DNA from 2 places in the Paracidovorax avenae ATCC 19860 genome. Region 1 is predicted to be linked to the other one. Evidence: riboswitches for the same ligand, from Rfam matches in the RefSeq annotation. Region 1 holds a riboswitch; the other holds the start of a gene.

Region 1 (3,402 bases):
CGCGCATGCTCGATGGACTCGGGGATCTCCATCTTCACGTGGCCGGCCGCGTTCAGGATGAGCGGCAACACCAGCACGCGGCGGCTGCCTTTCGCTGCCATCAGCAGGCCGTCGTGCAGCCCGGGCGGCGCGAATTCGATGAAGCAGACCTCGATGCGCCAGCCGGGCTGGCGCTCGCGCCACTGGCGCACGAAGGCATGGATCTCGTCGTTGCCCGCGGGCTCGCGCGAGCCGTGGCCGACCAGCAGCACGGTGGTGTCGGCCTGCGCGAGTGCGGGAGCGGTGCCGGCGGCGGGGCCGTGGTGCGGATCGACGCCATGACCGTGGCCGTGTTCGTGGGAGTGCCCGTGGGCATGCGGAGCGTGGAGGTGCGTCATCGTTGGGGTTCCGGCGGAATGGTGGCGGCTTGCGGGCCGGCGGTGGATGCGTCATCCGCGCGCCGGAAGCGGTGGGTGAAGCCCGGGTCGTAGAGCTTGGATTTGGCGAGTTCGGGCCAGTGGCGCGCGCCCAGGGTGGGGCTGGCGATGATCATGGCCTGGCTCACCACCTGGGCCTCGCGGCAGCGCTCGCGCACGTCCGCCACGGTGCAGCGCACGATGCGCTCCTCGCCGGGCCAGGAGGCCTTGTGCACCACGAGCAGCGGCGCGTCGTCGGGCCAGCCGGCTTCGCGCAGCCCGGCCTGCACCTTGTGCAGCAGGGTGATCGACAGGAAGATGCAGAGCGTGCAGCGGTGCCGCGCCAGCTCGGCGAGCGATTCGCCGGGCGGCATGGGCGTGCGGCCCTCCACGCGCGTGAACACCACGGTCTGCGTGACCTCGGGCAGCGTGAAGCTCTCCACCGCCGCGGCGGCCGAGGCCATGGCCGACGAAACGCCCGGCACCACGCGCACCGGCACGCCCGCGGCATCGAGCGGCTGCACGAGTTCGACCAGCGCGCCGTACAACGCCGGATCGCCCGTCTGCAGGCGCACCACCGTGCGGTGCTTCTGCGCCTGCAGCACGAGCCACGCGGCCATCTGGTCCAGCGTCATGGATTTGCTGTCGGCGATGGTGCAGCCCGGGGGCGCCCAGCGCGTGGCGGCTTCGTCCACGAGCGAGCCGGCGAACAGGATGGCCCCGGCGCGTTCGACCAGGGAGCGGCCCTTGACGGTGATGAGGTCCGGATCGCCGGGCCCGGCACCGACGAACCAGACGGTGCCCGGTCCCGGGACGGCGGTATCGCAGGCTCCGTTGGCCTGCGCCGAAGAATCTGGCATGGGAAGCGACGACAAAGATGCGCCCGCCGCGGCAGGCGCGCCCGCACCCTGCCTCCCCGCAGGGTCCGTGAAATGGAGCATGCGCGCCAAGGCGCGCGCTCCCCCGTCGGCCGGTATCCGGGCTGGCGGCGCGGCAGTTCGTGCCGGACTCCCCGGGCCCTTCCCGGATGCCGCAAAGGCATTCCAGTGGACGTCGTTCCAGGGGCCGAAGGCGCCTGGCCTGAGCCCATGCGCCTTCCATCGCTGACCGTTGCGGGGGCAGCCCAGGCCGGGGCCGTCATCCGTGGCGGAGCGGCCCTTCCTGGTTCCCGTTTAACTGCGCGGCCGGAAACGGCCGCGCGAGCACCAACGGGCGGAAGTATAGGGGGAGCGCGCCGGCATGGCCCGCTCAGGACGTTTCAGAACGATTCAGGTGCCCGCCCCCGGGCCGGCCGGGATTTGCCCCAAGAATGGGCCAGGCGTTCGCGCCGAACACAACGGCCACCCGGCCGCCACACATGGAGAGAGGGAACCCGACATGCGACATCCGCACACCATCCGAGGCGCCTGGCTGGCGCTTTCCGCTGCCGCCGTGCTGGCCGGCACGGGCTGCAGCACGCACCGCACGGACCACGAGGCCCCGGCCGCACCGGCACCCGCGTGCGCCAGCGGCACCACCGCCACGTTCGGCAACGGCGCGTCCGCGTGCGGAAGCCAGGCCTCGGTCACGCCCGCGGGCGGATCGCCCGTGGCGGTGAACACCTACCTGGGCATCAAGTACGCCAAGGCGGGCCGGTTTCAGCCGCCCCAGTTGTATGCACCCAACGGCAGCAACGTGCCGCAGACGGCGCCCGGTGCCTTCTGCCCGCAGCCCAACAGCATCGTCTTCCGCAACCAGAGCGAAGACTGCCTCTACCTGAACGTCTTCACGCCGCAGTCGGCCCTCGGGGCGTCCCGGCCGCTGCCGGTGCTGTTCTTCATCCACGGCGGTGCGTTCGTGGAAGGCAGCGGCTACCAGCCGTCTCCCAACGGCAACGTCTTCGACGGCTCCTACCTCGCCGCCACGGGCAACATGGTGGTGGTGACCATCAACTACCGGCTGGGCGCGCTGGGGTTCCTGGCGCTCGGCCATGTCGATAAGAGTGTCGATCCGAGCGGCACGCTCCAGGGCAACTTCGGCATTCTCGACCAGCAGCAGGCCATGCAATGGGTGCAGCAGTACATCCGCGCATTCGGCGGCGACCCCACCCGCGTCACCGTCGCGGGCGAGAGCGCGGGCGCGATGTCCACCGGGCTGCACCTGTTCGCCGCGCCGGGCAGCGCGAAGCTCTTCCAGGCCGCGATCATGGAGAGCAATCCGGTGGGGTCCGTGTACCGCACACCGGCCAAGGCCCACGAGTTGGGCGAACTCTTCCGGGTCTCGCTCTGCCTGCACATGAAGGATTGCCTGAAACGCGAACCCATCCTGAAAAATGCCACGTTCCAGGAAATTATCGATACCCAGTCACTGAAAGCGCCGCCATCGGAGGACAAGGCCGGCGCCCCGGCCAGGATGCAGACCACGGTGCCGCCCCTGGTCGCCCTGCTGGGCGAAGCCGCCCCGCAGGTCCAGGACGGCCTGCCCTGGTCGCCGACCCTGGACGGCACGGTCATCGCCGGGCAGCCCCTGGCCGGCTACGCGACCACGTCCACCGGGCCCATGCCCGCGAAGCCGTTCGTCTTCGGCATCAACCGGGACGAGGGGGTCGTCTTCGCCGACATGGCCTATCTCAAAATGGGCGACTTGCTGCTTCCGGCATTAGTCAACGAAGTGGTTCTCGGCTGGGTCTGGGGCAATGACCGCACCAAGATCACCGGCTACACCGTAAAAGGCGCCACCCCCTACAAGGCCCCCGCCGCCTTGGCGCCCGATTACATGCCCAACCGCTCGGCCGTGACGATGTCGAACATCATCAACGACTTTGCCTTCCGCTGCGGCAACCTCGCCATGGCGGGCCGCGGGGCCGCAGCCAACGCGAAGGCCAGCCCCGCGCTGCCGGCATTCGGCTACCTGTTCGCGCAGGCGCCGATCTTCAACCTGTACAGGACGGGCCCGCAGCGCACGCCCGTCCCGGCCTGCCAGCCGGATGCCGGCAACGTCTGCCACGCCAACGAAATACCCTACGTAT
Region 2 (3,402 bases), 1.7 Mb from region 1:
GCGCGCGGTCTGGTAGTTCCTGTCGGCGAGGTTGTCCACGCGCGCGAGCAGCGTCGTGTCCTGCGCCACGCGCGTGCTGGCATACAGGTTGACGAGCGTGTAGCCGCCCAGCACCGCGGTGTTGGCGGCGTTGTCGAAGCGCCGGCCCTCGGCCTGCACCTCGGAGCCCACCGTCCAGCCGGCGATGCGCGTGTCGGCACCCAGCGTCGCGTGGCGCCTGGCACGGCGGGGCAACTGGCGGCCGGTGGTGTCGTCGCGGTGGTTCTGCAGGTCCACGGATGCGCGCAGCTGCACGCCGCCCAGGGTGTGCTGCGCGGACAGCGTCACGCCCTCGTACTTCGCCCGGCCCGCGTTGGCATAGCAGCCGAACTCATCCTGGCACGGGCCGGCCTCGCCGAAGACGATGAGGTTCTTCACGCGGTTGCGGTAGGCCACCACGGACGCGCTGCTCGCACCCTGCGCCCAGCGCAGCCCCAGTTCCACGTTGCGGCCCTCTTCCGGCTTCAGCGACGCGACGCCGTAAGGGCTGAAACGCTGGTAGAGCGTGGGGGCGCGGAACGCGGTGCCGGCCGATGCCGTGGCCCGCCATTGCGGCGTGATCGCATAGCCATAGGCGATGCTGCCGGTGTTGTGGCCCCCGAACTCGCTGTCCGAATCATGGCGTGCGTTGATCTGCAACGCATGCGGGCCGGCGGTGAAGCCGTAGCCCAGCGCCAGCGCGTCCTGCGAACGGTCGCCATCGAGGCCACCGTTGCGCAGCTGGTCCTCGCGGCGCTCCAGCGCGGCGGTGAAGAGGTGCGCACCCTCGCGCCACTCGTTCTGGAACAGGTAGCCACGCAGGCGCGTATCGGCGGTGTAGGGCGAGGGGCGCGTCTCGTAGCGCTCGCGCGAATCCGTGACCGACAGGCGGGTGGTGTAGCGGTCGCTCCATTGCGCCCGCCAGTTCAGCCCCAGCGCATGCATGCGATGCAGGGCGCGGTCGTCGTTGCCCAGGGGCGTGGTGTCGTAGCCTGCGTTGGTGTCGGCGCCCAGCAGCGTGCCTTCGAGGCGCTGGCGCGGATCGATCTGCAGGCCCACGCGTGCGTTCACGGCGGAGCGGCGCAGGCCGTCCTTGTCGGGGTTCTGGCCCGCGATGGGCCGTGCGTTGAAGCCGTCGCTGATCTCGCGCTCGAAGCCCAGCGCGTAGTCCACCGCGCGGCCCTCGCCCGCCGAGCCGCTCACGCCGGCCTCGGCCTTGTAGGTGCCATGGCTGCCGGCGCCGATGCCCACGTAGGGTTGCGCCGGGCCCTCGCCCTTGCGCGTGAAGATCTGGATCACGCCGCCCACGGCGTCCGAGCCGTACACCGCGGCGGCCGGCCCGCGCAGCACCTCGATGCGGTCGATGAGGCCCAGCGGGATCGCCTCCCAGGGCGCACCGCCCGTGGTTTGCGAATCCACGCGCACGCCATCGATATAGACGGCCGTGAAGCGCTGCTCCGCGCCGCGCAGGTAGACGCTGGTCGTCGTTCCCGGCCCGCCGTTGCGCGAAATCTCGATACCCGGGACGCGGGCCAGCACGTCGGCGAGACCCGTGGCACCGCTGGCCTCGATGGTGTCGCGGTCCACGATGGAGACGTCGGCCACGAGATCGGCCAGGGGCTGGGGCGTGCGGTTGGCGGTCACCACGACCTCGCCCATCGGGGCGGCGGTGGCGGCATGCGCTGCCGGGGCCAGCGCCATGCCCGTGGCGAGCAGGACCAGCGTGGCAGGCGCATGGAGGAACGGAAAGGCAGCACGTGCGCCGGCGGCGCCGCGGAAGCGGGGAATCGGAGAATGCATGGAAGCGATCGCAGAAAACGAGCCCGCGCCGGCCTCCCCGCCGGCATTGGGCGACACGGCCGCGCCCAGGCTGATGGCTCTGGGCACGGCCTCCGTGTTGGCCGGTATCCGGGCTGGTGGACGACACGCTCCTGCGCCTTCCCAGGCGCTTGTTCAAGGCACCCAGTGGCTATGTGCAGGAGGCGGCGAAAGCCGCCCCGCCGGAAGGGGCGGGCAGCTTTCTTTCCACGGACCGTTGCGGGGGCAGCGCAGGCACGGCGCGTCCGTGGCGGACGGCGCCTCCCTGCTTCCCGTTGAACCGCGGCCTGTGAACCAGGCCGCTGGCACCAACGCAGCGGATTCTAGGACGTTTCGATACATATTCCCCCGCCCGGCCCCAACCCTACAATCCGTGCATGGATTCACCCTCCCCCCTCGACCAGATCACCGAGCGCGTGGAGCGGCTGCTCGTGCGCCACGCCGAGCTGCAGCGCGCCAACGCCCTGCTCACCGCCCAGGTGGTCTCGCTCACGCAGGAGCGCGACTCGCTCCGGTCGCGCCTGAACACGGCCCGCACGCGCATCGACGCGCTGCTGGAGAAAATGCCGCCCCCGCCGGCCGATGCCCCGGCCACCCCGACCGACCTGCCCAAGGAGGCCGAATGAACCAGATCGAAGTGCAGATCATGCAGCAGAGCTACCGCCTCGCCTGTCCGGAAGGCCAGCAGGAACGGCTGCTGCAGGCGGTCGAGCGCGTGGATGCGGCCATGGTCCGCATCCGCGATGCCGGCAAGGTGCGCGCGCGCGAGCGCATCGCCGTGCTGGCGGCCCTGAATCTGGCCTTCGAACTGGCCGACCAGGCCCGTGCGGCAGCCTCGCCCGCCGAGGCGCCGGCCGCGCAGGAGCCCCCGGGCCTTCCCCCTTCGGCGGATGGGTACGCCGCCGCGGATACGTACGCGGCAGCGGATGCGCAGGCGGCTCCGGCTGGCCCCGCGCCGGCCGCCGACGGACCTGCCCAGCGCAGCCTGCTGGCCGACGGCGAGGCACCGGACGGCGACGCGCTGCAGGCGCTGCTGCGGCGCCTGGACCATGCGCTGGGCGAGGACGGACGGCCGGCCTGACCCTGCACTTCCAAAGGGCGATTTGCGCGCCTACAATGGGGGCGTCTGCAGTGCCGCCGGGCTTTATATTTCCTTGAACCAATGCTCCATGAGCAAGGGCTTGGTACATTGCCCGGTGAGCGTGATCATCTCGCGTCAGATGAACCCAACGCCTGGCTGCCCTCGCCCCCCTGAACCCCCGGTTCAGGATGACGGTCCGGCGGCTACTGCGGACACCTTCTTCCCCGAGCGCCGCGGCAACCCCGCGGCGCTTTTGCGTTGCGGGCCGTGCCTGCAGGCACGGCCCGCCGCAGCGGGCTCATGCCGGGGCGCAGCTCCCCTGTGCATCCCGCGCCACCAGGGCTCGGAAGTCCTCCGCGGGCAATCCCGGCGCCACCAGGAACCCCTGGAAGTAGTGGCACTGCATGGCCTGCAGCGCCTCGCGCTGCTGCGGGGTCTCGACACCCTCGGCCACCACCTGGATGCGCAGCGCCCGGCCGATGTGC

What was found. A riboswitch is a leader RNA that binds a small molecule or an ion and turns the genes downstream of it on or off. The one in region 1 is predicted to bind cobalamin.
Region 2: another riboswitch for cobalamin. It lies ahead of ACAV_RS07770 (TonB-dependent receptor domain-containing protein); the one in region 1 lies ahead of cobM (precorrin-4 C(11)-methyltransferase).

Annotation. Positions count from the first base shown of each region.
Region 1 is NC_015138.1:103,623-107,024, reverse strand. Features, by position in the region: gene ACAV_RS00445 (sirohydrochlorin chelatase) at 1-377, opposite strand, end outside; gene cobM (precorrin-4 C(11)-methyltransferase) at 374-1,255, opposite strand; cobalamin riboswitch at 1,347-1,620, opposite strand; gene ACAV_RS00435 (carboxylesterase family protein) at 1,773-3,402, shown strand, end outside.
Region 2 is NC_015138.1:1,756,623-1,760,024, reverse strand. Features, by position in the region: gene ACAV_RS07770 (TonB-dependent receptor domain-containing protein) at 1-1,818, opposite strand, end outside; cobalamin riboswitch at 1,901-2,164, opposite strand; gene ACAV_RS07765 (hypothetical protein) at 2,214-2,462, shown strand; gene ACAV_RS07760 (cell division protein ZapA) at 2,459-2,917, shown strand; gene ACAV_RS07755 (putative bifunctional diguanylate cyclase/phosphodiesterase) at 3,216-3,402, opposite strand, start outside.